4 regions of the Alkalihalobacillus phoenicis genome follow, and region 4 is predicted to be linked to each of the others. Evidence: riboswitches for the same ligand, from Rfam matches in the RefSeq annotation. Region 4 holds a riboswitch; each other region holds the start of a gene.
The links. Region 4 has a riboswitch for lysine ahead of AA0017_RS00920 (Na+/H+ antiporter NhaC family protein). Riboswitches for the same ligand answer to the same signal wherever they lie in the genome.

Region 1: linked by a shared signal. The riboswitch ahead of AA0017_RS02565 (aspartate kinase) and the one ahead of AA0017_RS00920 (Na+/H+ antiporter NhaC family protein) in region 4 are both predicted to bind lysine.
Region 2: linked by a shared signal. The riboswitch ahead of dapA (4-hydroxy-tetrahydrodipicolinate synthase) and the one ahead of AA0017_RS00920 (Na+/H+ antiporter NhaC family protein) in region 4 are both predicted to bind lysine.
Region 3: linked by a shared signal. The riboswitch ahead of lysA (diaminopimelate decarboxylase) and the one ahead of AA0017_RS00920 (Na+/H+ antiporter NhaC family protein) in region 4 are both predicted to bind lysine.

The regions. Positions count from the first base shown of each region.
Region 1 covers NZ_CP154853.1:570,246-577,799, reverse strand. Annotated here, with positions in the region: gene sdhA (succinate dehydrogenase flavoprotein subunit) at 1-727, opposite strand, end outside; gene AA0017_RS02575 (succinate dehydrogenase cytochrome b558 subunit) at 741-1,370, opposite strand; gene AA0017_RS02570 (DUF2507 domain-containing protein) at 1,986-2,399, shown strand; gene AA0017_RS02565 (aspartate kinase) at 2,459-3,694, opposite strand; lysine riboswitch at 3,823-4,010, opposite strand; gene uvrC (excinuclease ABC subunit UvrC) at 4,086-5,876, opposite strand; gene trxA (thioredoxin) at 6,021-6,335, opposite strand; gene AA0017_RS02550 (electron transfer flavoprotein subunit alpha/FixB family protein) at 6,474-7,457, opposite strand; gene AA0017_RS02545 (electron transfer flavoprotein subunit beta/FixA family protein) at 7,469-7,554, opposite strand, start outside.
Region 2 covers NZ_CP154853.1:1,621,822-1,629,375, forward strand. Annotated here, with positions in the region: gene AA0017_RS07705 (glutamate synthase subunit beta) at 1-129, shown strand, start outside; gene AA0017_RS07710 (YpjP family protein) at 246-881, shown strand; gene AA0017_RS07715 (hypothetical protein) at 1,083-1,424, shown strand; gene AA0017_RS07720 (hypothetical protein) at 1,534-1,785, shown strand; gene kapB (sporulation phosphorelay system protein KapB) at 2,151-2,525, shown strand; gene dapA (4-hydroxy-tetrahydrodipicolinate synthase) at 2,791-3,678, opposite strand; lysine riboswitch at 3,812-3,995, opposite strand; gene AA0017_RS07735 (aspartyl-phosphate phosphatase Spo0E family protein) at 4,102-4,254, opposite strand; gene AA0017_RS07740 (YhcN/YlaJ family sporulation lipoprotein) at 4,511-5,194, shown strand; gene tnpA (IS200/IS605 family transposase) at 5,476-5,937, shown strand; gene AA0017_RS07750 (hypothetical protein) at 6,077-6,634, opposite strand; gene AA0017_RS07755 (hypothetical protein) at 6,754-6,909, shown strand.
Region 3 covers NZ_CP154853.1:1,415,983-1,423,536, reverse strand. Annotated here, with positions in the region: gene AA0017_RS06760 (IS1182 family transposase) at 101-1,777, shown strand; gene AA0017_RS06755 (peptidylprolyl isomerase) at 1,805-2,239, opposite strand; gene lysA (diaminopimelate decarboxylase) at 2,352-3,671, opposite strand; lysine riboswitch at 3,795-3,973, opposite strand; gene AA0017_RS06745 (spore germination protein) at 4,061-5,545, opposite strand; gene AA0017_RS06740 (stage V sporulation protein AE) at 5,526-6,104, opposite strand; gene spoVAE (stage V sporulation protein AE) at 6,112-6,462, opposite strand; gene spoVAD (stage V sporulation protein AD) at 6,466-7,470, opposite strand; gene spoVAC (stage V sporulation protein AC) at 7,498-7,554, opposite strand, start outside.
Region 4 covers NZ_CP154853.1:208,891-216,444, reverse strand. Annotated here, with positions in the region: gene lipA (lipoyl synthase) at 45-971, opposite strand; gene AA0017_RS00935 (M23 family metallopeptidase) at 1,198-2,205, shown strand; gene AA0017_RS00930 (methionine/alanine import family NSS transporter small subunit) at 2,255-2,377, opposite strand; gene AA0017_RS00925 (sodium-dependent transporter) at 2,379-3,881, opposite strand; gene AA0017_RS00920 (Na+/H+ antiporter NhaC family protein) at 4,300-5,850, opposite strand; lysine riboswitch at 5,983-6,159, opposite strand; gene AA0017_RS00915 (dihydrofolate reductase) at 6,279-6,761, opposite strand; gene AA0017_RS00910 (thymidylate synthase) at 6,758-7,552, opposite strand.

The DNA.
Region 1 (7,554 bases), 360 kb from region 4:
CACCAGGAATTGCTGTTGGGTGAATTTGAATAAACTCACCATTTGCATAGGAAACACCTTGTTCATATAATTTAGCAGCCGCATAACCTGTATTAATAACAGAGTTTGTCGATTTACCAAAAATAATTCCAGGACCACCTGTTGCCATAATAACAGCGTCTCCAGCAAAATGACGGATTTCAGATGTGTGAAGATTTTGGGCCGTAATCCCACGACAGGTACCCTCATCATCCACAATCGCAGAAGTGAATTCCCAACCTTCATATTTCGTTACAATCCCACTTGCCTCATAACGACGCACTTGTTCATCCAAAGCGTAAAGGAGCTGTTGACCAGTCGTAGCCCCAGCAAATGCTGTACGGTGATGTTGCGTACCACCGAAACGACGGAAATCAAGTAACCCTTCAGGCGTTCGATTAAACATTACACCCATCCGGTCCATTAAGTGAATGATTCCAGGAGCTGCCTCTGTCATCGCTTTAACAGGTGGTTGGTTCGCTAAGAAATCTCCACCATAAACTGTATCATCAAAGTGTTCCCAAGGTGAATCTCCTTCACCCTTTGTATTGACCGCACCATTGATTCCTCCCTGCGCACAGACAGAGTGAGAACGTTTCACAGGTACAAGGGAAAATAGATCTACAGGTACACCTTTTTCTGCTGCTTTAATTGCTGCCATAAGACCGGCTAGTCCACCGCCGACAACAATAATTCTGCCTTTACTCATCTATACCCTCTCCTTAAATGTTTGCTAATTCTGGATTAATAAATGCTAAGATGGCACGAATACCAACGAATGTTAATGCAAAGAAAATCGCCATCGTCGCATATGTAGCAATTCGTTGTGAACGTGGTGTAACGGTAATTCCCCAGGAAACTAAGAATGACCAAATTCCGTTAGCTAAGTGGAATGTTGCTGAAACGACACCAAGAATATAAAATGCGAGCATAAATGGTGAACTTAAAATGTCAGCCATCATATCGTAGTTTACTTCTACCCCAAGTGCTGCTTGGAAGCGCGTTTCGTATACATGCCAAGCAATAAAGATTAATAAAAATACACCCGTAAAACGTTGTAGCATGAACATCCAGTTTCTAAATGTACTATAACGTTGAACATTGTTTTTTGCTGTAAATGCAATATAGATACCATAAATTCCATGATACAAAATTGGAATAAAGATAATAAAAAGTTCTAACGCGTATCTAAACGGTAAGCTCTCCATAAAATGTGATGCTTGGTTAAATGCACTTGCACCACGCGTAGCGAAATGATTGACAACTAAATGCTGCACTAGGAAAATCCCAATTGGAATTACTCCTAACAAGGAATGCAGCCGACGATTAAAATATTCTTGATTTCCAGCCATACCTTTTCCCCCCACATAAATTAATGTTTCCTATCCTGCTTGTCTTTTGGTTCCATCTACACTTTTCTCTCGTATAAATATGTACCTCCCTAAAACATACAGCATGCCATCACGTTTTTTGCTTTCATGAATCTTTTAGTAAGATTCTGTGAATAAAATCCGACAAATTAATTGTACTCCCATCAGATCATGTCGTCAAGAAAACGTATACATACTTTTTGTAATATTTATAGGAAATCTCCATACCTAATTTATCAGATAATTCGGCAGTTTGAAAGCGTTAAATAGCATTTTTATAAATAATTTCCGCTTTTTACTGGATTTATTTTAACAATGGAATTTATCTCATTTCTTTGAATTTAATCCTCCCCTTACTTCTCCTAACCCGTAATTATTTTCGCGGTATATTATCATACTTTTCTTAATTTTATTTCAATATTAAAACCTTACTTAAATAAGTTAGGAAATACCTAATTTTATTAGTCCAAAAACGCTTAGCTGAAAGTTAATTTACGTCCTTCACGTTGATTGAAGATTTTACATAATTTGACGTCATCCAATCTAGAGATAATTCTCCTGATTCTATGTATAATAAGAAACGGAGAGGGTGGTTTGATGGAACAAGAATCAACAAATGAATCAACTTTATTTGATTACGATTTAATCAGAAATGACTTGCTGCACGAACTCTTAGGGACGGAGCATGATCAAATTCTCTATTGGGGCGGAAAGTCATTAGCACGAAAACATGTCTTACATACTATAGATGAAATCATTCATTTTTTTGAAAACGCAGGTTGGGGCACATTGGAAATTCAAAAAAATAAGGCCCAAGCGAAAACATTGGAATTACACGGTCATTGGATGGGTAAAAAAGATGCTCGTTGCTATCAGCTTGAAGCAGGCTTTTTAGCCCAACAAATTGAACAAATGCAACAACAAATAACGGAAGCCACATATGAAAAGAAACGAAAACAAGTGACCTTCCAAATCCATTCTGATAAATACGATCGCAGCGAGCTCGATTAATGTTATTACAAAACAGACCACTGTGAGGACGAACGTTCTCATTCAGTGGTCATTCTTTTTTATATAGCCGGCTCAACTAATTCTTCTGCTAATTTAAATGCTTCATGTAATACTTCAACAGCTAGAACCATATCATCTTCTGAAACAACGGTTGATACTTTGATTTCTGACGTACTTACCATTTTTATAGCAATTCCTTCTTCTGCTAACACATCAAACATTTGAGCGGCTACTCCAGGATTAGATACCATACCTGAGCCGACAATCGAAACTTTCGCCAATCCTGTTTCATACTGAACATTCTCATACTTTAATTCATTTTGAGCCTTTTCTAACGCGACTAAAGTATCTTTTAATGTGGATTGAGTGACCGTAAAGGAAATCGTCACATGCTCGGCATCCGTTTCATTTTGAACAATAATATCAACATTAATAAAATGTTTTGATAACGTGCTAAATAGCTTAGCTAATGTATTCATTTCATTCGGTAACCCCGCTACCGTTACTTTGGTTACATCATTTTCAAACGCAATCCCTCTAACAATCAATCCTTTTTCCACCGATACTTCCTCCTCAATCAAAGTTCCTTCTTCTTCCACCATACTTGAAGCTACCATTAAAGGAACATCATAATTTTTTGCAAATTCAACCGCTCTTGGATGTAAAACTCCCGCCCCAAGTTGAGCCATTTCCAACATTTCATCATAAGAAATCGAATGAAGCTTCCGAGCCGTCTTCACATAACGTGGATCCGTTGTATAAACCCCTGTTACATCCGTATAAATTTCACATCGTTCAGCCTCTAATGCAGCAGCTAGGGCCACAGCGGTCGTATCCGAGCCACCTCTCCCAAGGGTTGTAATCTGAGCATCTTGGGTGAAGCCTTGGAAGCCAGCCACAATGACCACTTTCCCTAGCCTTAATTCGGTTTCCATTCTCGCTGTGTCAATATGAGCAATTTGAGCATTTCCATGATGGCTATCTGTTTGAATTCCAGCTTGCCATCCAGTAAACGATGTTGCCTCTATCCCTCTTTGCTGTAACGCCATCGTCAACAAGGAGATCGTTACTTGCTCCCCTGTCGATAACAACATATCCATTTCTCGTTTGCTTGGATTATCTGTTAACTCATTTGCTAATTGTAAAAGTTGATCGGTTGATTTTCCCATTGCCGATACAACGACAACAAGTTCTTCCCCTTTTCTTTGGACTTGCTCAATTCTTTTGGCAACATGTTGAATTCTCTCTACGGTTCCAACGGATGTGCCTCCATATTTTTGTACGATTCTTGCCAAATTCATTCATCCTCTCTCTTTTCACACGAAAAAGGCTTTGTTGGACGGACAATAAAAAAAGCAACCTAAAGGAAAATACCTTCACGTTGCTTGTCATACATAGCCGTACCACACTGCTCCCTTTATCCACGTGAGATAGTTCTCCACATAACCTTGGGTGTAGTTATGTGACAGCCTTATGTCTCTTAAGCATAAGTCCAGCATAAAAGAAAATGAGTTCCTTTTACACTTCGGCGAATTCCCCTTTTAAGTTCCTTCCTCAGACCTCATTATCCTCTGAAACTCTACTATTGGTTTTCGCGCCTCTACCATCACTCCTTAATAAAGAAGTATGGCTTATTTAATTAGTTAAAATTTTAGCAAATTTCTATTGCTTTAGCAAGGTAAAAATTTAGCTTTCTTTTGAATCTTCTTTTTCATGTAAAGCTTGATAAATACTTTCTGCGACAACTTGTGGAATTCCACCTAACGCTAACTCCTCCACTGTTGCTTCTTTCATTTTCTTTAGGGACCCAAAATGTTTTAAAAGTTTATTTTTTCGTTTCTCACCAACCCCAGGAATATCATCTAGCACTGATTGGAAAAATGATTTTGAACGCGTTTGCCGATGAAAACTTAAAGCAAAACGGTGAACCTCATCTTGAATACGTTGTAAAAGGTAAAATTCATGACTGTCTCTTTTTAATGGCACAATTGTCGGAGGATCGCCGATTAACAATTGGGACGTACGATGCTTTTCATCCTTCGCAAGCCCACATACAGGAATATTCAAATTAAGTTCATTTTCCAATACATCTTGAGCGGCTGCAATATGACCTCGCCCTCCATCAATAACAATCAAATCCGGAAACGGAAGCTTTTCACGTAGCAAGCGTAAATACCTTCTCCTCACCACTTCACGCATGGAGGCATAATCATCTGGCCCAACAACGGTCTTAATTTTATATTTACGATAATCTTTCCGACTCGGTTTCCCATCAATAAATGAGATCATAGCTGAAACAGGATCGGTTCCTTGAATATTTGAGTTATCAAAGGCTTCAATTCGATAGGGCGGTTTAATTTGTAACGCTTGTCCTAAACGCTCCACCGCTTTGACTGTACGTTCCTCATCACGCTCAATTAAAGCAAACTTGTCTTTTAAAGAAACTCTTGCATTTTCACTCGCTAATTCAAGCAAGTCTTTCTTTTTTCCTTTTTTCGGTACACTCACTCTCACTTCTAAAAAAGTCTCTAAAAGCTCTGCATCAATAATATCGGGGACAAGAATTTCCTTTGGTTTAATATGCTCTTTTTTGCTATAAAACTGAGCAATGAATGTCAGAATATCCTCTTGTGCGTCTTTATAAAATGGAAAAATCGAGACATCTCGCTCAATCAACTTCCCTTGACGTACGAAGAAAACTTGAACACACATCCAACCTTTATCATAGGAAAAGCCAAACACATCGCGATCAACGCGGTCATTGATCGTCATTTTTTGTTTCTCCATTACGGTTTCCATATAAGCAAGCGTATCCCGTAACTCCTTCGCCCGTTCAAAATTTAATTCCTCTGAAGCCTGCATCATTTTTTCAGTAATTTGTTGTTTCACTTCATCATGACCAGAGCGAAGAAATTTTGTAATATTTTGGACGAGCTCTTGGTTTGTTTCTTTTGGTACATCGTATACACAAGGTGCCAAACACTGACCAATATGAAAATAAAGGCAGACTTTATCAGGTAGCGTCCGACATTTTCTCAACGGGTACAAACGATCAAGCATTTTTTTTGTTTCATTAGCAGCTCCTGCATTAGGATAAGGACCAAAATATTTCCCCCCATCCTTTTTGACCTGCCTCGTCGTAATAAGACGGGGATGCTCCTCATTTGTAATTTTTAAATAGGGATAAGATTTATCATCCTTTAGCATAACGTTGTATTTAGGATCATGCTTTTTAATTAAGTTTAATTCTAAAATCAGGGCCTCAATATTTGATGAGGTCACGATATATTCAAAATCAGTAATCTCACTAACAAGCCGCTGTGTTTTCCCATCATGCGAACCAGTAAAATAAGATCGAACTCGATTTTTGAGCACTTTTGCTTTACCAACATAAATGATCGTGCCTTGCTCGTCTTTCATCAGATAACAGCCAGGCTGATCAGGTAAAATTGCTAGCTTCTCTTTTAATTGGCTCATATCCTTCTCCCACTTTCTAATGACTATTCCTTTAAGTTTACCATGTATTTCAAGGATTTGCTTTGATTTGAGAAAGGGGCAATTGAACTTAAAAATAGCAAAAAGCCCCACATCAAAAAATGCGGGGCTAACAACACCTTTTAATTATAGGTGCTTGTTGATTAATTCTGCTAGAGCTTCTTTAGGTTGGAAACCAACTGTTTGGTCAACCACTTCACCGTTTTTAAATACAAGTAAAGTTGGGATGCTCATGACGCTGTATTTACCAGCTGTTTGTTGGTTTTCATCTACATCTAATTTCACAATTTTTGCTGTATCGCCAATTTCAGCATCTAATTCTTCAAGTACTGGTGCAATCATTTTACAAGGTCCACACCAAGGTGCCCAGAAATCCACTAAAACGACACCATCACTCGTTTCATTTGCAAACGTTTGATCCGTTACATTAACAATAGCCATTTTATATAGCCTCCTTCATTCAAAACAAATTCTTTTTACATGATGATTATAACACTAACAATTAGCGTGTGGCGAATGAGATGCTTACTTTTTTATTTTAACCTTTCTATCCACAAATCATGTTACCTTTTACGTAAGCTACCGGGTTAATATCTCTTTAAATGCTTTTGTTAATAAAGGCACGACTTCAAACAAATCTCCAACGATTCCATAATCAGCTATTTCAAAAATGGGGGCATCAGGGTCTTTATTGATGGCAACGATTGTTTTAGACTGTGACATGCCAGCTAAATGTTGAATCGCTCCAGAAATTCCAACGGCAAAATATATCGTTGGTGTCACGACCTTTCCTGTTTGACCAATTTGTAACCCATAATCGCAATAACCAGCATCACAAGCGGCACGAGAAGCTCCGACTGCCCCTCCTAAAAGGGTAGCGAGTTCTTTTAAAGGGGCAAAGCCTTCTGCACTTTTTACCCCTCTTCCGCCCGCAACGACAATTTTCGCTGCACTTAAATCTACTTGTCCGCTCATCTTTTGTGCCGCCTCTTTCACAACGGTTCGGAGTTCTTTTATATCCACTTTTAAATCAACAATGTTCGTACACCTATTTTTCTTCAATGGTTGATGTCGTTTTTTAAAATTATTTGGTCGAATAGTTAAAAAGGAAGGCATCGTGGAGACACTCTTTTTTTCAAACGCTTTTCCAGAATAAATCGGTCGTATAAATAAGGTTTCTTGTTCGTGCTGTTCAAACGAGGTAATATCAGATATAAGTCCAGCACCGAGTTTCATCGCAACGCGCGGTGACAAATCCTTTCCAAGTGCAGTATGCCCCATAATGACCGTACATGGTTTTTCTTCGGCAATAATTTGTAACAAGGCTTGGCGATACGCATCAGTCGTATATTCCTTCAAATGAGGATGAGAAACATGGACAACCTTCGTGGCACCATATGCAAATAGCTCTTTTGATAAATCGCTTACATTAGAACCTAAAAGGGCAGCAATGACTTCTCCACCTTCCTTCATTAATTGATTAGCAACCGCTAAAGCCTCAAAACTCACTTCACGTATCGCCCCATTTCTTACCTCTACAAGAACTAATGGCTTATTGACCATACAAAGCCCCCCTAAACCTGCTTCACCAAATTACCTAACAGTTTCACTAACTGGCTAACCTGGTCTTTCGTTTCCCCTTTCAATACCTTTCCTTTTT
Region 2 (7,554 bases), 1.4 Mb from region 4:
GTTGAAGGAGTTTATGCAGCTGGAGATAACCGTCGTGGTCAAAGCTTAGTCGTATGGGCTATTCACGAAGGACGAGAAGCCGCAAGAGAATGTGACCGTTATTTAATGGGAGCTTCAAATTTACCATAAGTAATATGGGAATTTATCTTTTTTTAACGTATAATAAGTAATAAAAAGTCATAGCCTTTTCACTAATATTATGAGATGATAGAATTATCTATTAATTGGTGAGGGGGCGTTTTTTTATGTTTTCTTGGATAAAACGTGGCTTATTAGTCTCCACAGCGCTTCTGTCGATTGGTCTTGTTACGCCTGGAACCGATTATCGAGAGGTTTATGCCGAAGAGCCATTACGTTTGTCAAAATCAGTATATGAAAAAGCTAATATTTATAAAGTAGATGAAAGTGAATATGCTCTGTTCCATGCCGTTCTTCCTTCAAGTACGGATAAATACATACATCGAGATGTTTCATCTGCCGAAGTTTATACTAATTATCTTTTGCAATTTGCTTATGATATGAGCATGCTTAAATTTGGTGAAACAATATCCAAGCAAATTGAAAAACCGTTTCAAGAAGAGATTTTACCAAAACTGTCAGAAGTCGTTGTCGAGACGACTAATCAATTAACGGAAAATGAGTGGAAACAAGTAAAGTTATCATCCAAACCAACGAATGGTTCAGGTGAAAAGATTTTTCACTTATATAATGAAGAAAGTGGAGAAGATATATTACGTTTTCACGTTCGAAGAGATCAACCACCGAAAAAAGGGCATTGGTTTAATTTTCATTATCATACATTCTTAGATGGTCATGAAGGTCATCATAATTTAGGGGATGTATATTGGGGAAAAAATATGCCGCCAAAATGGATGGCTTAACTTTAAAAGGCTACAGCAATTAGGTTCATAAGACCATTGTTGTGGTTTTTTTGCTTAAATAAAGCTTTATTTTTGAATGAAACCCTTCTATTTGACTAGATAGAACCTGTTTTCAGTTAATAAGACTTACTGACTACATGGATAGTGTGTGGTAGTATAGACCTATAAGAGTGATGAGTAATAAAAAAGGAGGTTCAATCTGTGAAAAAACGTCAAATATGGTTCATCAGTGTGACTAGTTTCATTTTTATTGCGGTTTGGACTATAGCATTCATACAATTTAGCAATCATGAGCAAAAAATCTCAGCCCCAATCGATAAAGAATTAACGTTGGAAATTGCTCAATTAGATGATACAGAAGAAGAGCAGTTAGAAGTTGAAACAAATGTCGTCGATCCGTCTAAACAAGAAGAGGACAAGCAACCAGTTAGCGTATCGAGTAATGGAAAGATTGATTTAAGAATGTTTGATTTTAGTGACATATCAACTCCCGATGGTGTACCGATCGACGGGATTTTGGAAAAAATTGGATTATCCAAATAGAGGTATTTGATCGAATATTCACTTGATCTTCATTTATTTTTTCACATTATTTAGGGCTTTTTTGGTACGATAGAAACATAGTGAGTTTTGAACGTAAGGGGGAGCCTAAGTGGAATTATTAAAAAAGATAAAGGAAGTTCCTACTTGGTTAAAGTGGGTATTTCGATTAGTGATGGCTTATATCGCATTATTAGCAATCATATTAGCATCAACAATATTTGTTGTATTGGTGACTTTCACTTTTATTATTATTGATTTCTTTAGTGGTTCAGAAAGTTTAAAAGGGTATGCTGAAGAGAATTTAGTGCCTATTTCTGAATTTATGTGGAATTTATTTACACTATTAGTTCCAGGTTTATAAATAAATCGGGGCAAGCTACATACTGTTTTACTTATCCCGCAGGAGACTCTGGTGATTCCATTGGGAAGTAACTGAAAAAGGCAGGCTAGTGTAACAGAAGTATGGATGATTTCGTTTACTCCGCCAGCTGCATACCATACGCGTTCCGCGGGTGAATAGGAAGTCTCCGGGTATTCCACTGGCTCCGTTTTGGTCATTAAAAAACCAGCTGAACTATTATTGATCATTAATAAATCACCTAATTGTTAAAGTTTTTTCCGGTTAAAGGTGAAAATGAGACTTTTCAGTCACTTCGTGTGTAGTTGGTAGGGGGATACGAAATTGGCTAAATTCAGGGACTCTATACACAGAGAGGGGAGCTTATTATGGAAGCACAAATTGTGCAGGCTGTATATAAAACAGGCGTTTATATAGGCGAATGTTTACAAGTGAAAGAGGCAGAAAATAAAGCACTTGTGAAAGTGGTTGCTGTCAAAAAACATCCACAACAAGGGGATTTACATCACCCGAAGCAAACAGAAGGTGTTTTTTTTCATGAAAGAAAGGCGTTAGCTCAGTATGAGAAAGCATGGATGCCGCTTTCTTCTTTAAAAAGCTTTGATGGAGAGGTTTTAGAGTATAAAGAATCACTAAGCCTTGCATGGAATCAGTTATATGAGAAGCTTAAAAGTGAAGAGACTGATTTTAATTTAAAAAGTATGGAAAAATTAAAGGATTTAAAAAAGGAATATCACTTCTAATAAGGTTTTTTTATGAATAGGGAGTAGGGCTGTGCGATAAAGTCAATTATTGGACTTAATAAGTACAGTCCTTTTTACACATTAGGATAGATAGGCTTAATATTAAAAAAATCGGGCTTTCCTAAAAGTCATGAAAATGACCATTCAAAATAATCAAAGCCGATGGATTTTACAACGAGTAAAATCCATCGGCTTTTTCTGAGCTTTGGAACAGCCCTTTTTTGAATTTAGAGGAGTTTGGAATGCTTTTTTTGTTTCGTTTTTATTAACTAACAAAAAAGCTTAATGAAGGGCTGAGCTGAACTTTTAGTTCATTGAATTCGGTTTCTGTTAACGGCACTAGAGGCAGTCTGACAGAGCCAACTTGTACACCATTCATATTAAGTGCTGCTTTAACCGGGGTTGGGTTTGGTGCAGCAAATAGGGCTTTCATGATTGGCAACAGCTCTCTATGCTGTATCGCTGAAACTTGTACTTGTCCAGCAAAGAAATTTTGGATCATTTGTTGCATTTCATTGCCAATAATATGAGAGGAAACGGATACTACACCAGTACCACCAATGGCTAATACAGGTAAAGTTAAACTATCATCACCACTATAAAGAGCAAAGCCATCTGGTGCACTTGCAATAATCGTTGTCATTGCGTCTAAATCACCACTGGCTTCTTTCGTTGCGATGACATTAGGTAGTACTGCTAAGCGAAGTGTTGTTTCTACGCTAATATTCACACTGCTACGACCAGGAATATTATATAGCATGATTGGCAAGTTTGTTGCTTCAGCAATCGTTTTAAAATGTTGATAAAGGCCTTCTTGAGAAGGTTTATTATAATATGGAGCAACAAGCATAATCGCATCTACACCTAATTTTTCTGCTTGCAAGGTTAACTCAACAGATGCTGCGGTTGAATTAGAGCCAGTTCCGGCGATAACAGGAATGCGACCATTAACAGCTTGAACAACGGTTTCAAATAAGTGTAATTTCTCTTGGTATGTTAAGGTTGGAGATTCTCCGGTCGTTCCACCTACAACAACGGCATCTGTGCCATTACTAATTAAATGCTCAATTAAATCTTTTGTTTTATTTACATCTACTTTGTTTTCTTCGTTAAACGGGGTCACCATTGCGGTAATAACTCGTCCTAAATTCATTTTACTCACCCTCAATTCCATTATTATCAATAAAATGGGCTATATCTATTATCTCCGATTGAACACAAAAAAAACAACAATGAAGGATCCTCATTGCTGCATGGCAATACTGTGTGTACACAATCATTCCAATGCGTGAGATAGCCCTCCATATAGCCTCGTGCTATATGACAGTCCTGTATTTATTTAATACAGTCCCAGCTAAATAAAAGATGAGATTCTTATTTAGCTTCGGCAAAATCCCCTTTTAGTATGCTTCATCAAAGCTCAACCTTCTACACATACTTACTGATGGAGTTTGCTCCTCTAGCCTCACTTCAACTGATGAAGTAAAGATTATTCACTATAGTGACTCTACCTTATCAAAAGATTTTACTCATTGCAATGATTTCATTTCACTTTTATGATTCAAATCATAAAAATTTAAATTTTATTTCTAATAATTGGAATTTGGAGAGTGTTCAGTAGCTCGTCTAATTCCTGGCTACATCGTACGGTTTCATCTGAAGTGAATCCGTACTTTTCGGCTAAACGTAACATTTGATTTCGCTTTGACTCAATTTTTAACTTAATCATTCATTTCCACTCCATTTAATTTTTATGTGTAATCATTCTTTTTATAATTTTGAAAAAAATATAAATACATTTATGAATAATTAACACAAACATTATTATAAGCGATAAAAATTGAAAAGAAAGACTTTCTAAAAAAAAAGTCATTAATTGCTAAAATTAGAAGTGATTCGACAATGCCCGGTGCTTTTATAGCCTTAATTTACCTCACTGATTTATAGATAATTGGAGCAAAATAAAGGTAGAGAGGAGGGATAAATTGAGGGCAACTATCTTGATGATGTCAATATTATTACTCATTGTGCTAACAGGTTGTGTGTTGGAACAACAACGACCGCTTGGAGCTAAAAGCGACCCCGATCTTACATTTAGCGGTCTTGGCACTAATGAAATGCGAAGTCATGAAGGTCCGATTACAGATATGCTTGTTCCCGATGATACCGTCTTAGGATTAACAAAGGACAAGGTACCTTATCAAACAGGCTCATTAGGGTATAAGCGTAATATAGGAATAACTGAAAAAGGGACAAATTGGAATGGGCTAATGAATAATCGTCCAGGTCTAATTAAAAAATTGTACGCACCCGATCAAAGCTATTTATTAGAGAGAAAACCAGGCACAGGCATTCAACAAATGGGATTAGATTCAACCGAACATTTAAAATCGTCCATTTTATCGTTAGAAACAGTAGAAGATGTGCATATTATTGAAACAGCTGAGCAAATGTTAATTGGAATTGAATCAAGTGAAGCGAATAATGATAAGTTAATTCGTAGTATCCGTGAAGCAACCGAAGCGGATTCAATGGATAAGGAAGTGTTGATTACGTCAAAACGTTCGATTATTAATCGAATGGAAGCATTTGAAAATGGGGAACAAGCTGGCTGGCCATTTCGCTCTTTTAAAGGAATGGTTGCCGAAATGCAAGAGTTGTTTAGATAAATAAAAAAGGACCACCCGATGATAAGCGGTAGATTATTTGGGTTGGTTCTTTTTTAGTAGAAAGAGGGGGAAAAGCTTTTAATGGACATAAAACAACCACAATGGTCATCGTACCAAATTGTGGTTGTTTTATTTAGTGGTTTCGAAAACCCCTGGCTATGCCGGGGGTTCTAAAAAGCTTCAAGCGTGGTATTAAAAAAAAACCTCACTTCATGGTAGGATAAAGTTGGTTTCCCGACCGCTTCATCGCACCAAAGAAGGAGGTATGCCCTGTGAAGGACATGAATAGTTTAGCACACACAACATGGAATTGTAAGTATCACATCGTGTTTGCACCAAAATACAGAAGACAAATCATCTATGGAAAATACAAAAAAAGTATCGGACAGATCATAAGAGATTTATGTGAAAGAAAAGGGGTCGTGATTCATGAAGCAAATGCTTGTCCGGATCACATCCATATGTTAGTAAGTATTCCGCCGAAGTTAAGTGTGTCACAATTCATGGGGTACTTAAAAGGGAAAAGTAGTCTCATGATATTTGATCGACATGCCAATTTGAAGTATCGCTACGGGAACAGGAAGTTTTGGTGTAGAGGCTTCTATGTTGATACAGTGGGAAGAAACAAGAAGCAGATACAAGAATACATTAGGAATCAGCTAAAAGAAGACTATATGGGTGATCAGTTATCATTGTTCGAAGACTATGACCCGTTTACCGGAGAGAAAAATAAGAAGAGATAAAGAAATTCTTTAGAATTAGTGGGTGAATGTGGTGCAAAAGGGAAACCGGTTCAGTGGGCCTTTAAGGCCTAGGCCGGTAAGAAAGGCTTTCAGCCGCAGAGTAAACCACCAGTTCACACTGGTGGTTTTGATTTTTTCATTAATAAATACCATATTCTTCGGTGATAGAAAACCATTCACGTTCTAATGACTTATAGCTAATAATCGCGTTTTCGTAATGTACCCGAGCAGAATGATACTGTTTCTCATCAATAGGAGCACGCATATCCATTAAAATTCGGTCTAATACGTCTAATTCAACGAGTAGACTTAGGTGAATTTCGTGGAAACCATTAAAAGTTTTAGGGCGCTCTGTATTGATTAACTCTACGGTTTGACTTCTAATTTCTGCTAATGCTTGTTGAAACGATTGTAGAGCTTCTGTTTCATTATTAGGGTTTTCAAAAAAGAATGCATGGTTTTCAAGATAGGAAATGACATTACTTAAGTACTGTCCTGATTTGTCAGCGTAAATCATCATTTGTTCATCCGCTAACCCTTTTCGTCGGTTTTGATCCTTATCACTAGCTACACCTTGAAAACCTAATGGGCGTTCATTTTTTTGAGAATCCTCGATAATTTGTGATTCAGAATCGACTTGACAGGCAGCCAAAGGGAGCAAGAAGGCGATAAGTAGAAAAGTGAAGCTTTTTTTCAAGGTAAATCCTCCTCATAACAATAGATAAATATAGTATGAAATAAAGAAACAGAACTTATGCATCTTTCTTCTTAGCAACTCATAAATTGTTAAAAGTGATGATATAAGGAGGAAGTGCCATGATTGCTTTTTTTCTCGTTTTAATTGCTTTCTTTTTTTGTTTATTTGCCTGTTCACTGTTATGGGGGAATCGAATAATAGAAGGAATTGAAGCTCGTTCTGGAAAAGAAGCCGATGAAATGCTTAGAATAATTGAGGAGAAAATGAAGAAATAGAAAAGCTGAGGGAGGCTGGAAAAACCACTCCTCTGATATGAAAACCGGTGACATTTTACTCGTTTAAAATGTCACCGGTTTTCATTATATTTATTGGAATGGAAGTCGATGGATAGCGTTCTACTCACCGTTCCCGAAAATCATGCTCCTCGTCCTAGAGGTTACTGAAAAAGTCTACTCGTTAAAATAGGGTTTCATGAATTAGTTGTACTCCGCCAGCTCCATACCCTACGCTTTCCGCGGGTGAACCGGGAGCCTCCTCGCTCCGCTGTGTGGTCTCCCGTGTTTCACTTCTCCCGCAGGAGTCTCCGGGTATTGCGCTGGCTCCGTTTTGGGTCACCAAAACACGGTTGATGCTATGATTGACACTCTAACAAATAATCTGATTTCTTAGGGGGCTTTCTCGCCAAAGTTAAACTTGAGACTTCTTCAGCAACCTCCGCGTCCTGTGGAGTGGCGTCGAACTAGCTAGCTTAGCTAGCGGATTTTGGCTCTGCCACTACTTCCCACGGGAGTTTCCTCATGTTTTCGTCCGCTAAGATAGAGGATTTTTCTAACTCATTTAGATCGTTTTGTCCCTACCTTTTTTATTTAATTTAAAACTGTATTAAAACAGATAAAAAAATACTTCACTTTTATAATACA
Region 3 (7,554 bases), 1.2 Mb from region 4:
GTCCGCTACATTTCATTTTCTAGCAAAAAAAAGCACAAAAAAATCGCTCTTTCCTTTAGAATGGACTTACCACAGCACAAACCAAAGAGGAGCGATTTTTATGTGTAACCAAAAGGCTACTTTCCAAGATTATAACATGAACCAACTCTATCTTCCTATGGATTATTCTGATTTAATTCCTGAAAATCATATGGTTCATGTGGTGAACGATATGGTGAATGGATTAAAGGATGAAATCTTCTTCGAAGCGTATCAAGGAGGTGGGCGTCCTGCCTATCACCCTAAAATGATGACGAAGATTGTCCTATTTGGCTACACCCAAAAATGGTTTTCCTGTCGAGAGATCGCCAGAGCCCTAACGGAGAACCTTCCAATGATGTGGTTAGCTGCGGGGCAAACGCCAGATTTTCGAACGATCAATCGCTTTCGCTCTGAACGTTTAAAGCCTTTGATGGATCGTTTATTTACAGAGTTAACCAAACTATTAATCAAAGAAGGCTATATCGATGGTCAGCACTATTTCTTAGATGGAACCAAAATCGAAGCCAACGCGAATAAATATTCATTCGTTTGGAAAAAGAGTGTTCAAGGCTACGAAGAAAAACTTCAAGCTAAAGTAGAAGATCTATTAGAGGAGATCCACGAACAAATCCAAATCGATACGTCAGTGCTCCGAAAAGAAGATCCTCTTTTTCAAAAACAACGGCTTTCAAGCGAGGCTCTTGAGAGTGTCATTCAAGCACTAGAAGAAGAACTCCAACAAAAAGAATCGAAGTTCGAAGAAATCCAAGATGTAGAGAAGCAAAAAGAGACGAAACAAGAAATACGCTCTCTTAAGAAAGCACATAAAAAAGCCCAGACCGATTATCTTCCACGTCTGCAGAAATATGAAAAGTCCTTTCAGTTATTGGGGCACCGAAATAGTTACTCCAAAATAGATACCGATGCGACCTTTATGCGGATGAAGGACGATCATATGAACAACGGGCAATTGAAGGCGGGGTACAATTGGCAAATCGGGACTCAAAACCAATTTATTCTTTTTTACAGTCTTCACTCGAACCCAACGGATACACGCTGTTTAGTCCCACATGTTGAGGCCTTGAAACAAAGTGGTTTACCCTGGCCGAAACTTCTTGTGGCCGATGCCGGTTATGGAAGTGAGTCGAATTATGTGGCGATGGAAGATGAACCTTTTGAAACGCTCATTCCTTATAACACCTTTCGTCAGGAACAAAAACGTTCGTATTCCAAGAAGATATTTCATCCACACAACTGGAACTATGAAGAAGTCGATGATTTTTATTGGTGTCCGAACCACCGAAAAGTCCTGTTTAAGCGATACAGTCAACGTACGGACCGATATGGCTACATAAGAGACTTCAAGATTTATGAATGTGAATCATGTGAAGGTTGCCCATTTAAATCGGATTGTACAAAAGCCAAAGCCAACCGGCAGGTTCATTACAACCCGGTTTATGAAGAATTACGAGTGAAGCAAAACCGAAAACTAAATAGGGAAGAAGGCCGAGCACTTTACCAAAAAAGAAAAATCGAGGTGGAAAGTGTATTTGGTCATGTCAAACAGAACCTGGGCTTTCGACGATTACACTTACGAGGTAAAGAAAAAGTTCATGTGGAGCTCGGGCTTATCGCCCTCGCTCACAATATTAGGAAGCGAGCGACGATCAGTCGTCGCTCGAAAACCAAACTCTATCCATATTGTCCTAAAAAAAGAATCGAGAAGCTGAAACTTCTCGATTCTTTTTTTATTTAAGGGCTTTTAGGACAGCCCCTTCACATATTACTCTTCCCAAACTTTTACTTCTTGCATCACGTCACCTTGCTTGATGCGGTAAATTGAATCAAGACCTTCGACAACTTGACCGAATACGGTATGTACACCATCTAAATGTGGTTGTGGCTCATGAACGATAAAGAATTGGCTACCACCTGTGTCTTTACCAGCGTGTGCCATTGAAAGAGCACCTGCTACGTGTTTGTGTGGGTTTCCTGCTGTTTCACAATTGATGCTGTAGCCAGGACCGCCAGTCCCATTTCCAGTTGGGCAACCTCCTTGAGCAACAAAACCAGGAATAACACGGTGGAATGTTAACCCATTGTAATATTCCTTATTCGCTAAGTCCTCAAAGTTTTTCACTGTATTTGGTGCTGCTTCTTCATAAAAGTCGATGACGATTTTTTCGCCATTTTCAAACGTAATACTACCTTTTTTCATAATATGTATGCCTCCATTTATTAGATTCACCTTATTGTACACGAATTCATAATGAAAGTGAAATATAAGGAAGCTTTCTTTCTAAAATCATCAAGAGTACTTCCTTATATTGCTATTGTTTTACGACACTTACTAAAGGCTTATCTAATCGGATTAAGTCGGCATAACTTTCGCGCTCAATCACAATAGATGCATCGCCTTCCTCTACAAATACAACGGCAGGACGCGGAATTCGGTTATAGTTATTTGCCATGGAGTAACCGTATGCCCCTGTACAGAATACGGCTAAAATATCTTCATGATTCGCTTTTGGTAATGGCAAATCCCAAATGAGCATATCACCACTCTCACAGCATTTACCGGCGATTGAGTACACCTCTTCAGTTTGCTCAGCTGCTCGATTTGCAAGCACGGCCTCATATTTTGCTTGATATAAGGCTGGTCTTAAGTTATCACTCATCCCCCCATCAACAGATAAATAATGGCGAATTGAAGGGAGTTCTTTAGAAGAACCGATTGAATAAAGCGTTGTACCCGCATCTCCAACTAAGGAACGACCTGGCTCAATCCAAATTTCTGGAAGATCAATATTGTACTCCGTCGATTTTTCTTTGACAACACGGATCATCTCTTTAATATAATTACCAACTGGAAGTGGAGCATCTTCTTCCGTGTAACGGATTCCAAAGCCACCACCAAGATTTAAAACTTGCGGAACATATTGATAATTTTCACGCCATTGATGAATATATTGATAAATCTTTTCAACCGCCATCACAAAACCAGTTGTTTCAAAGATTTGCGAGCCAATATGACTATGGATGCCTAATAATTCAATTTTTTCTGCCTTTAAAGCACGTTCAATTGCTTCACCTGCTTGACCGCTTTCTAAATCAAATCCGAACTTAGAATCTTCTTGACCTGTTGAAATATAATCATGTGTATGAGCCTCAACCCCTGGTGTAATCCGTAACAAAATATTCATCTTTGTTTCTTTCTCTAAACAAATCCGACTTAATTGTTCAAGCTCATAAAAGTTATCAACGACAATACAACCAATTTTTGCTTCAACCGCCATTTCTAATTCACTTAAACTTTTGTTGTTACCATGAAAATGAATGCGCCCCATTGGAACATTGGCCTGGATTGCTGTATATAATTCCCCGCCTGAAACAACATCAAGGCTTAAGCCTAGTTCTGAAGCTAATTGAAACATCGCTAAACAGCTAAAAGCTTTACTAGCGTATGCTACTTGATAAGGTACACCCTCATCTATAAAAGCATCTTGAAATTGTTTAGCACGTTGTTTGATTAAGGCAGTGTCATAAACAAATAAAGGTGTCCCATATTGTTTAGCTAGTTGGACCGTATCAACCCCACCAATTTCTAAATGACCAAATTCATTAATTCGACTCGTTCCATGTGTATACATTTATCTCTCTCCTTTATACGCTCATCATCTCTTTTGTGGAGAACACCCATCATTGTTAAGCCTACTAAAAAAAGGAAAAACAGCTAGTTGTTACACTAGCTGTTTGCTGACGTAACCTCATTCAAAAAGAATAGTTCTCCACTGATCAAAATCAGTGACAGTCCGTTATTTATTCAATAACGACCCAGCTTTATAAATGGTGGTGCATTTATAAGCTTCGGCAAGTTGACCTTTCTACTTAAGTCAGTGCTATCCACTAGCTCTTTAAGTATACTCATTCGCCTTGCACCTCTACCCCACTTTCACATGAGGTTCATGAAATTGTTGCTATAACTTTACCATAATCATACGTTTGTCGCAACTAGATCATTCACCAATTATCAATCATTTTATTCTTTTTTCACATCCTGCTTGATTGGATCTTGTGGGCTTACAATACTCGGTCTCCATCGCATCGAAGGAACATTGGCACGAATAACGAGCTGCCATAATGCTGGGGGATCAAATGGAATAAATGGCCAAAAGTACGGCTTATTTAAAGGCTTAATCGCTGTCAAGCAAAGAATTAGAATAAGCGTTCCAATCACAAAGCCCGGTACTTTAAAAAAGCCGACCGCAAGCACGAGTAAAATCCTGACAATTCGAAGAGCCACTCCTAATTCATGACTAGGGGTTGCGAACATTCCAATCGCCCCTAAGGCAACATACAAAATAACCTCTGTTGTAAAATAGCCGACTTCAATCGCCATTTCCCCGATCAATAATGCAGCTACCAACCCTAATGCCGTCGCTAAAGGAGATGGCGTATGGACAGCAGCCATCCTCAGGAGCTCAATCCCAAATTCAGCAAATAGAATTTGCAGGAGAATCGGAATATTATTTGTTTCCTCAGGACCAATAAAATCTAAACCAGGCGGTAAAAGAGTCGGGTTAATGACAAGCAATAACCAAAACGGAATAATAAATAATGAGGCAAATATCCCAAGTGTTCTCGTCCACCTTAAAAAAGTACCTACAGCTGGTGCTTGTCGATATTCTTCTGCATGCTGAATATGGTGGAAAAACGTTGTCGGTGTAATAATAACGCTTGGTGATGTATCGACCATGATCAACACATGGCCCTCAAGTAAGTGAGTCGCAGCGACATCTGGCCTTTCCGTATAACGAACAAGCGGAAACGGATCGTACCCTTGTCTGACAATATATTCTTCAATCACTTTATCTGACATTGTGATCCCATCTATTTCAATCGCATCGAGCTCTTTTTTTAGAATATTAACAAGGTCTGGGTCGGCAATTCCTTCAATATACGAAATACAAATATCTGTTTTCGAACGAACACCTACCTTAGTAATCTCATGTCGTAATCGCTCATCTCGAATTCTTCGTCTCACTAAAGCCGTATTAATAATAATATTTTCGGTAAAACCATCTCGTGCCCCACGAACAACCCTTTCCGTATCTGGTTCTTCGGGCCCTCGACCTGGGTACGAACGCACATCAATAATAAACGCTTCATCATACCCTTCAACAATGATAAAAATAAGGCCAGAAAGCATTTGAGTAATCGCATTATTGACCGAATTCGTTTCTTCCACTTGAACATGTGTTAAATGATTTTTTATCGTTGCAAAAACTTCCGTCGTTTTTCGATTTCTTGCTCCGAGTTCCATGAGCTCCTTCAAAATTTCAATAATATATAAATTGTCTGTGAGACCTGTTACATAATAGATGCCAATTTTTTTGTCTAATATGACAAGTTCCCGAACCCCAACATCAAATGTTTGGTCAAGACCAAGCCTTTTTTCCAAGTAGGCGACATTCTCATCATAGCTTTTTGAAAAATACTTTTCCTCAACGGTTGGTTTTGTCATAAAATCCACTCCTTTCTAAAATTAGTTGCACCGCCCTTTTTGTAATAGGTGCTCCTTTTTGCACAAGATCAAAACCACCCATTTTCCCGATATCTCCTACACCGACGACTAGCGGCAGTTTAAACTCATCCAATATGTAAAGGGTATCGCCATTTATTCTCCCAATTTCTAAGTCTGGGAATCCTGCTTTGTCTACACCGTATTCAGTTAAGTTCCCAAAACGATCGATGCTCACATCAACTTTTGCCCATTCACGTGAATGAGTCGCGGAAGCAACGGCTATTGCTCCTAACACATTCATTTGCGGATGGTCATAGACAATTCTCATCGCATGCTCACCTAAACCTTCATAACGACTTCCACTATCATCAAACATAACTAAAACAGGACTATTTGGTGTTTTTAAAATAAGTTGCACTAATTCTTTTCCTGTCAAATGGGAAGGGTTTCCTGATGATTGACTGATACAACGCCCCCCTACTTCAGTTGCCGCTAATTGCACGGCCTTTTTGGCTGCATCGTCCCCATCCGTAATAAAGATGACATCACGTTTATCCAACACTTCATTACCCCCTCGGTTTAAAGAAAATAGCAGCTAAAAAACTAAACAAAATCGTTGATGAAAGACCGACAGATGTTACTTCAAACATCCCCATACCAATTCCAATAAACCCTTCTCTGCCACCTTCAAGCATGGCACCATGGACAAAGGAATGACCAAAATTGGTGATCGGAACAAAGGCCCCTGCTCCGGCAAAATCAATTAAACGATCATATAAATGAAACCCATCTAATAAAGCACCTAACGTGACTAGCACACAAAGAGTATGGATCGGTGATAGTTTCCCTAGATCAAGCAATGCTTGTCCTAAAAAACAAATAAGCCCTCCTACAAGAAAAGCCGCTACATATTCCATACTTTATCCCTCCGTTTGAAAGGAAATCGCATGAGCAATACATGGAATCGATTCCTTTTGATAAATCATAAAAGGATTTAATAAAGCGCCGGTCGCAACAACAAGTAACCTCTTTAATTTCCCTTTTTTCATTTCATTAAATAAATGCCCAAAGGTGACGACCGCACAACATGCCGCCCCACTTCCTCCAGAAAAGACACTTTGTCCAGGATCATATATCATCACACCACAATCATCATAGTTTTTTGGAAGAGTAATTCCCTCATCTTCCAATAGCTTATGCAAAATTCCAGATCCTACACGTGCTAAATCACCTGTGACGATTAAGTCATAGTCTTCCACCGTCGTATTTGTATTTTGTAAATGAGTTTTAATCGTATCTGCAGCTGCTGGAGCCATGGCCGCTCCAAATTGAAAAGGATTTTTAATCTCGTAATCAATAACTTTGCCAATCGTTGCCGAGTGAATGCGAATCTGATTTTTTTCATTGCTTATCAAACAAGCTCCCGCCCCTGTCACTGTAAAAGAAGAAGTTTCCGAACGTTGGACTGCAAACTCTGTTGGGTAACGAAATTGTCTTTCTGCCGTAGAATGATGACTACTCGTCGCAACTAGTACCGAATCGGCATGATCTCCATCAAGCAATAAAGCCCCGATGGCCATCGCTTCCATCGAGGTAGCACATGCAGAAAACACCCCTAAATAGGGAATAGGTAAATCCTTTGCTATGTAATTAGATGTCACCATTTGATTCAATAAATCACCCGCAATAAAAAAATCAATATCGTCGATTTTTCTTCTTGCTTTTTCTAAACTAATTTCAATCGCTTCTTTCATCAATTTCCGCTCCGCCAATTCCCATGTTTCAGCTCCACAATAAAGTTCATCATAATATTTATCATAGCTTTCTGTTAACGGACCTTCCCCTTCTCTTGGACCAACAACTGTCCCTGTCGATTGGACATAAATAGGAGTTTTATAAACCCATGTTTGTTTTTTAAAACGCATCACGACAACTCCTCTACTCAATTTCTCTTAGTTAATAATAAATTGGATTAATAAACGAATAAGACCGACAATATAAGAAGCTAG
Region 4 (7,554 bases):
AAGAGCACATTACGCTTCTCTTCGGATTTCTCCACTATTGCTCTTTATTGTCCGCTTACGGTTTGTTCATTTTGTACTTTACGAGCTTCGTCACGAACTTGAGCTTCGTTAACTTGTTCGTCAGCATGGTATGAAGAACGTACTAACGGCCCAGCCTCACAGTGACTAAACCCTTTACTTAAAGCAATTTCCTTTAGTTCAGCAAACTCATCTGGGTGATAATATTTAACGACTTTTAAATGCTTTTTCGTTGGTTGTAAGTACTGACCGATTGTCATAATGTTGACGTTGTTCGCACGTAAGTCGTCCATTGTTTCAATAATTTCTTCTTTCGTTTCTCCAAGACCAATCATCAAGCTTGATTTAGTTGGAATATCTGGATGTAACTCTTTGGCACGACGTAAAAACTCAAGTGTCCGGTCATATGTTGCACGAGCACGAACTCTTGGAGATAGACGTCGAACCGTCTCGATATTATGATTCATAATATTTGGTCTAGCATCCATTAACGTTTCTAAACTTTCATGGTTCCCTAACATATCTGAAGGGAGCACTTCAATTGTACAGAACGGGCTTTTTCTTCTGACCGCACGAACCGTCTCAGCAAATACTCCTGCTCCACCATCTTTTAAATCATCACGAGCAACCGCTGTAATAACGACGTGTTTTAAGCCCATTTGTTCAACTGAATCTGCCACACGTTCTGGCTCTTGTAAATCTAATTCATTCGGTAAACCCGTTTTTACAGCACAAAAACGACAGGCACGTGTACATATGTCCCCTAAAATCATAAACGTCGCAGTTTTACGTACAGCCCAACATTCATGAATGTTCGGACATCTTGCCTCTTCACAAACTGTATGTAATTTCTTTTCACGCATCATCTTTTTTAGACCCGTGTAAGACTCATTCGTATTTAACTTAATTTTTAACCACTCAGGTTTACGAATATGCTCTTCTTTTTTTGCCATTCACACTCACCATCCAATTAAAGTTTAAAACTATTCTGTTTTGGTAAAATGCAACACATTTCACCGCCATTTTTTCTGTCTTTTATACTTTATCATGAATTGAAGGAAACAACCAACTGCTTAAATTGTTTTCTTTTTGATTCACTTCCATTTTTTAACGTAATTTAATCAAACGAATTGAAGACAATAAAAGTAAGTTAATTTAACGAAAGGAGACCGACAATTTATGAAACAAATCCTACTTTCTCTCGTCATCATTATTCCCTTATGTTTTGTTCCATCTACGTTTACAGCTGCTGCTGAAGAAGAATTAACCTTGGAAGAAAAAGATGCCGAACGATTGAACTTGTATAAAAAAGTTGAAACATTGACAAATATTCCTTGGTATTATTTAGCTGCAGTTGATACGTATGAACGAGGGTTAAGGAGGGTTGTGAAAGATCGTCCAAAAGAAACTGGTCTTGCCTCGATCTTTTTTTCACCAAGTCAATGGGTTGGTCCTCTAAACCCCAAATTGGATGAACAAGAGCCCTTATCGATCAGTATGTTTGGGGGGCTTGGTTTAGATGGGGATGGAGACGGATTGGCGGACCCAAACAACGATGAAGACATTCTTTATACGTACGCTCGTTATTTAGAGCAATACGGCTTTAATAAAGAGGATTTTCGCATTGCCTTATGGGATTATTATCAACGTGAACAAACCGTCTCAATCATTGATGGACATGCCTCCATTTATGAAAAATTTGGTCACTTGAATCTCCATGATCATGCTTTTCCATTACCGCTTCGTTCCACTTACAGCTATCGTAGCACATGGGGAGACCGTCGCGGTTGGGGAGGCAGACGAATTCATGAAGGAACCGATATTTTTGCTGGATATAATGTGCCCGTAAGATCAACAGCCTATGGGATTGTCGAAATTAAAGGCTGGAATATGTATGGGGGCTGGCGTGTTGGCATTCGTGATTTAGATAACATCTATCATTATTACGCCCATCTTAGCGGTTTTGAAAAGGGGATTGAGGAGGGATCCATTGTTGAACCTGGGCAAGTCATTGGATATGTAGGAAGCTCAGGGTATGGAAAAGCAGGTACACAAGGCAAATTTCCACCACATCTCCATTATGGTATGTATCGTGACAACGGCTATACTGAATGGTCTTTTGACCCGTATCCATCCCTTAAATCCTGGGAACGTAAAGGGTTTCAATTATTAAAACAAGGAAAATAAAAAGAGACCTCAAGCACAATTACTGTACTTGAGGTCTTGTTTCTTCTTTTTATAAAGATGACTGCACTCTTTTTTTTCTGGAAACTCGTACGGCGTTCAAAATACTTAAAATCATCCCGCCCCAAACTATAACAGTACTAATAATTAACATGATAATTGCACTTGTACTCATATTAAAATCCCCCTAAGTCATCAGAAGCGTTCTTATTGTTTTTCCACTTAAAGAAAGTAAATAAGAAGCCAACAACAATCGCTAAAATAGCAACAGCCCATCCAGCTATCATAATAAAGTACGTTGGATAATCTTCATAATTGGAAGTTAAATTTAAAATAAGGTTTTGATAAAGCATAAACCCTAATACAGCAGGCGTTATGATTCCTAAACAAACTTTCCACCATAAGCCGATACGGAAATCAGATAATTCGTTTGTATGTTTTTGTAAATCAGGAAGCTTTCTCATAAACCATGCAACCGCAATAACGGATACAAGTCCCGCTAAAGCTACGCCAAAGTGATTAATAAAGTAATCGACCGTATCTAATAACCATAACCCACCTTGAGTAGCATATAAAATCGAAATTAGGGCAGATAGCCCACCGCCTATAATAACGGCTTTTGTACGAGTTATTTTAAACTTATCTTGTAAAGCTGAGACATACGTTTCGATAATTGATATCAACGACGTCAATCCAGCCATCACTAATGAACCAAAAAATAAAGCTCCAAATAATCCATTTAAACCTGGAAAACTGTTAATAATCTCTGGAAATACCATAAACGCTAAAGCAATTCCTCCTGCAGCGACTTCATCAACTGACGTTCCTTGCTGAGTTGCCATAAAGCCAATAATGGCGAAAACTCCAATACCAGCTAATATCTCAAAACTCGAATTTGAAAATCCTGTGATAAAAGCATTATTATTTAAATCTGATTTACGAGGTAAATAACTGGAATAAGTAATCATAATAGCAAAGCCAATCGATAAGCTGAAGAAAATTTGGCCATAAGCCGCTACCCAAACCGCTGGATTCATTATTTCTCCCCAATTCGGTTTAAAGAACGCATCTAACCCAACCATAGCTCCATCCAAAGTTACAGCACGAATAACAAGGATTAAGAACATTACAACCAAAAGAGGGATAAAAATACGATTTGCAAATTCAATGCCTTTCTTTACCCCTTTAAATAACACGCCTAACGCGATAACCCACACGATTAGTAATGGGAAAAAAATAGTAGGAACAAAACTACCTAATTGACCAGGATCAACAATCTGTAAAAAATCATTTAATAAAAAATCAGTAGGATTTGATCCCCATGTTTGTCTAAATGAAAAATAAGTATAAGAAATAGCCCAAGCAATAATAACCGCATAAAACGTAGAAATAACGAATGAAATGGCTACTTGCCACCAACCAATCCATTCTGCCTTTTTATTTAACCTAGCATACGATAAAGGTGCTGACCCCCGATATTTCTGTCCAATTGTAAATTCCATAATTAATAAAGGAATCCCTGCTGTTAATAGTGCAAACAAATAAGGAATTAAAAAGGCGCCGCCCCCATTTTCATATGCTACATATGGAAATCTCCAAATATTACCTAGTCCTACTGCCGAACCAATTGCCGCTAGTACAAAACCAGCCCTTGTCCCCCACTGTTCTCTACCTTCCATCTTTTCAAACTCCTCTCCCTCTTTACGAAAAGATATTTTAAAATACAGTCCTATCTTTTCAAAATTATCTGAAAATTATATCAAGTACTAGCTTTTCTTTTTTGTCGCAACGAACTCAATGTCATTTTATTTTATATTTTCAGATTAATCAATATCTTATTATAATAACTGAGTCGAATTTTGTCAAAAACTTTTTTTACCAAAAGAAGCCCTAGCCGAATGGCATGATTTTTTCGTGTCGACCGCGTTACTCCTCTTTAAAAATATACCATCTCCGTCCATATATCCGCTCCACCACATCCCTCTCTTCTCTCTATCACGATTCCAAAGCCGGAGCCCACAAACTAAAAACAGCCAATGAAAAGTTTCAAAACTTCTCATCAGCTGATTTTAACCTGTTTTTCTTAGACTACTTCATTTACGCTTTTTTTAAACTTGTATTTAATTGCTTAATTACAAATACTGTAATTACAAAAATGACAACTACTAACAATAATGATAACCACATATTTCCTGTAACTCCTAAGATAATAAAGCCTACAAAGGCAATCACCGCTGAAACAATCGCATAGGGAAGCTGTGTAATAACATGGTCAATATGATGACTTCCTGCACCTGCTGATGACAAAATCGTCGTATCAGAAATAGGTGAGGTATGATCACCGAAAATAGCTCCCGCTAGTACGGCTGCAAGCATTGGTAACATTAAAGTCACATCAACTGCAGCTGCCATATCACCAGCAATTGGTAAGAGTAAACCAAAAGTTCCCCAAGAAGTACCTGTCGATAAAGCTGTAAAACCAGCAATTAAGAAGATAATCGCAGGTAATAGCATTGGAGGAATAGTACCATCCACTAACTCAGCTAAAAATCCACCTGTTCCAATTTCACTAATGATCTCAATAACAGTCCAAGCAAGAATTAAAATATAAATTGCAGGAAGCATTGACTTAATCCCAGCCCATAGAGTTTGGAACATGTCTGGGTTATCAGGTTTGACCAAATTCGTAATAAGAGCAAATACAAGACCAATCACTCCACCAATCACTAATGAACCAGCAATATCAGCCTCACCAAAAATAGCAATTAAAGATGCAGATTGTGCCTCTCCGTACCCAGTGAATACCATAGCAGTAACTGTACCTACAACTAAACCGAATATAGGTAAAATTAAATCATAAACTTTCCCGTGACTATGGCTTTCAACTTCTCCATCTGTTCCAGGAAGATCACCTGATTTTGGATCCGTTAATTGTCCCGTTGTTATCGCGAGTTCCTCGTGTCTTCTCATTGGACCAAAATCAATTTTAAATAAAACGACAGCGATCATAAAAGCAATCGCAATGAGGGCATAATAGTTCATTGGAATAATTAACATAAACGCTTCAAACGCTTGATACTGTGATAATCCATGTGCCGTTAAAATTCCACCAATTATCGAAATAATATAAGCACCCCAGCTCGAAATAGGAGCAATTACACACATTGGTGCCGCTGTTGAATCGACTAAATAAGCTAGCTTCGCACGTGATACTCGGTGCTTATCCGAAATGGGACGACTAATATTTCCCACTGTTAAGCTATTAAAATAATCATCGATAAAAATAATAAAACCTAAAAAGATCGTAAACAATTGAGCACCGACACGGGTTTTTATCCGTTTCATTGCCCACTCTGCAAAGGCAAGGCTACCACCAGATTTGGTAATTAAAGCAGCCATCATTCCTAATAGGAGCAAAAATAAAATAATATAAAATTCCCAATCATTGATGCCACCATCAACATAAAAAATTCCGGTAAAAATACCAACGACTTGCATCAAACCGTCGATAGGATTAAAGCCATTTAACATTAAGGCTCCGACTACAATACTAACTCCAAGTGAAATTAATACCTTCCTTGTTAACAGCACAAGCACAAGGGCTAACACAGGTGGTATTAATGAATACCATGTACCTACAACTTCCAAGATACATCCTCCTCTACTCCGCTCTCTTTTTAAAGAGCTTATCTTTTTTGTGTGCTGAAGAAGAATTATCCCAATAAAAAAAGGCCCTAATGGAAACCCATTATGCCTTTTGATCGCAAGGTTATCCCCATCTTCAGTAGTAGTTCTCCACAGTCTTTCAACCGTGACAGTCCTGCATTTATTTAATACAGTCCCAGCATATAGAAACATGACTTTTTCTATAAACTTCGGCGAACTTGCCTTTCTCCTTTACTCAACGTTGTCATCCTCATAAAGGGTACTATTCGTATTCGCGCCTCTACCTCACCGTGTTGATGAGGTAATACTATTTATATTATCGTAACATATTATATCGAACTATTTCTTTATAATCAATGGTTATTTTAGTCAAAAAGTGCTAGCTTCCTTTATAAATAAAAATCAGCTTCTCACTTTTTTTGATAGGTTAAAAAGGTATGTGGATATTTATTTTCTGGATCAACCGAACCTTCCTTTTGGAAAATGAGCTCCCAATTCTCCCACTCCCATTTCGGAAAAAATGTATCTCCAGCAAACGACTCATTAATTTTCGTCATATATATTTTCTCAACCTCTCCACGGAACAAATCATAAAGTCCTGCTCCACCAATGACAAAGGTCTCGTTTTCTCCCGCAATCGCCTTTAAAACAGCTTCTTTTGAATGAACAACTTCACAGCCTGGAGCTTGATACGCTTCGTCTGTCGTTAATACGATATTGCGACGTTTCGGCAACGCACGACCAAGCGATTCATATGTCTTTCTCCCCATAACAACCGTTGAACCTGATGTCACCTTTTTAAAATATTGCAGATCATTTGGCAAATGCCAAGGCATATCATTGTCTTTTCCTATGACACCGTCTTCTGCCATCGCAAAAATATAGGAAATCATACAGACACCTCACCTTTAATATGTGGATGTGGCTCATAATCGACAAGTTCAAAATCATCAATCGTAAAATCAAAAATCGATTTAACATCTGGATTAATTTTCATTGTTGGAAGGTTACGTGGCTCTCTCGTTAGTTGTAGTTCGACTTGCTCATAATGATTCGAATAAATATGGGCATCACCAAAAGTATGAACAAATTCACCTGGCTCTAAGTCAGTCACTTGAGCAATCATCATTGTCAAAAGGGCATAGGAAGCAATATTAAAAGGAACACCTAAGAAGATATCCGCACTTCTTTGATACAATTGACAAGAAAGCTTACCATCATTTACATAAAATTGGAATAAACAATGACAAGGTGCTAAAGCCATATCATCAATCTCCGCGACATTCCAAGCATTTACGATTAGACGACGGGAATCCGGGTTCGTTTTGATTTGTTCAATCAACTCGCTAATTTGATCAATCGTTTTGCCATTAGCCCCTTGCCATGAACGCCACTGTTTTCCGTAAACCGGACCAAGATCTCCATTTTGATCGGCCCACTCATTCCAAATTCGTACTTTATTCTCTGTTAAATAAGCAATATTTGTATCCCCTTTTAAAAACCATAACAGCTCATGAATAATGGAGCGTAAATGTAATTTTTTCGTCGTTACTACCGGAAACCCATCGGCCAAATTAAAACGCATTTGATAACCAAACACACTTTTAGTTCCTGTGCCTGTTCGGTCACTTTTTTCTGTTCCGTTCTCAAGTACATGTTGGCATAAAGATAAATATTGTTGCAATT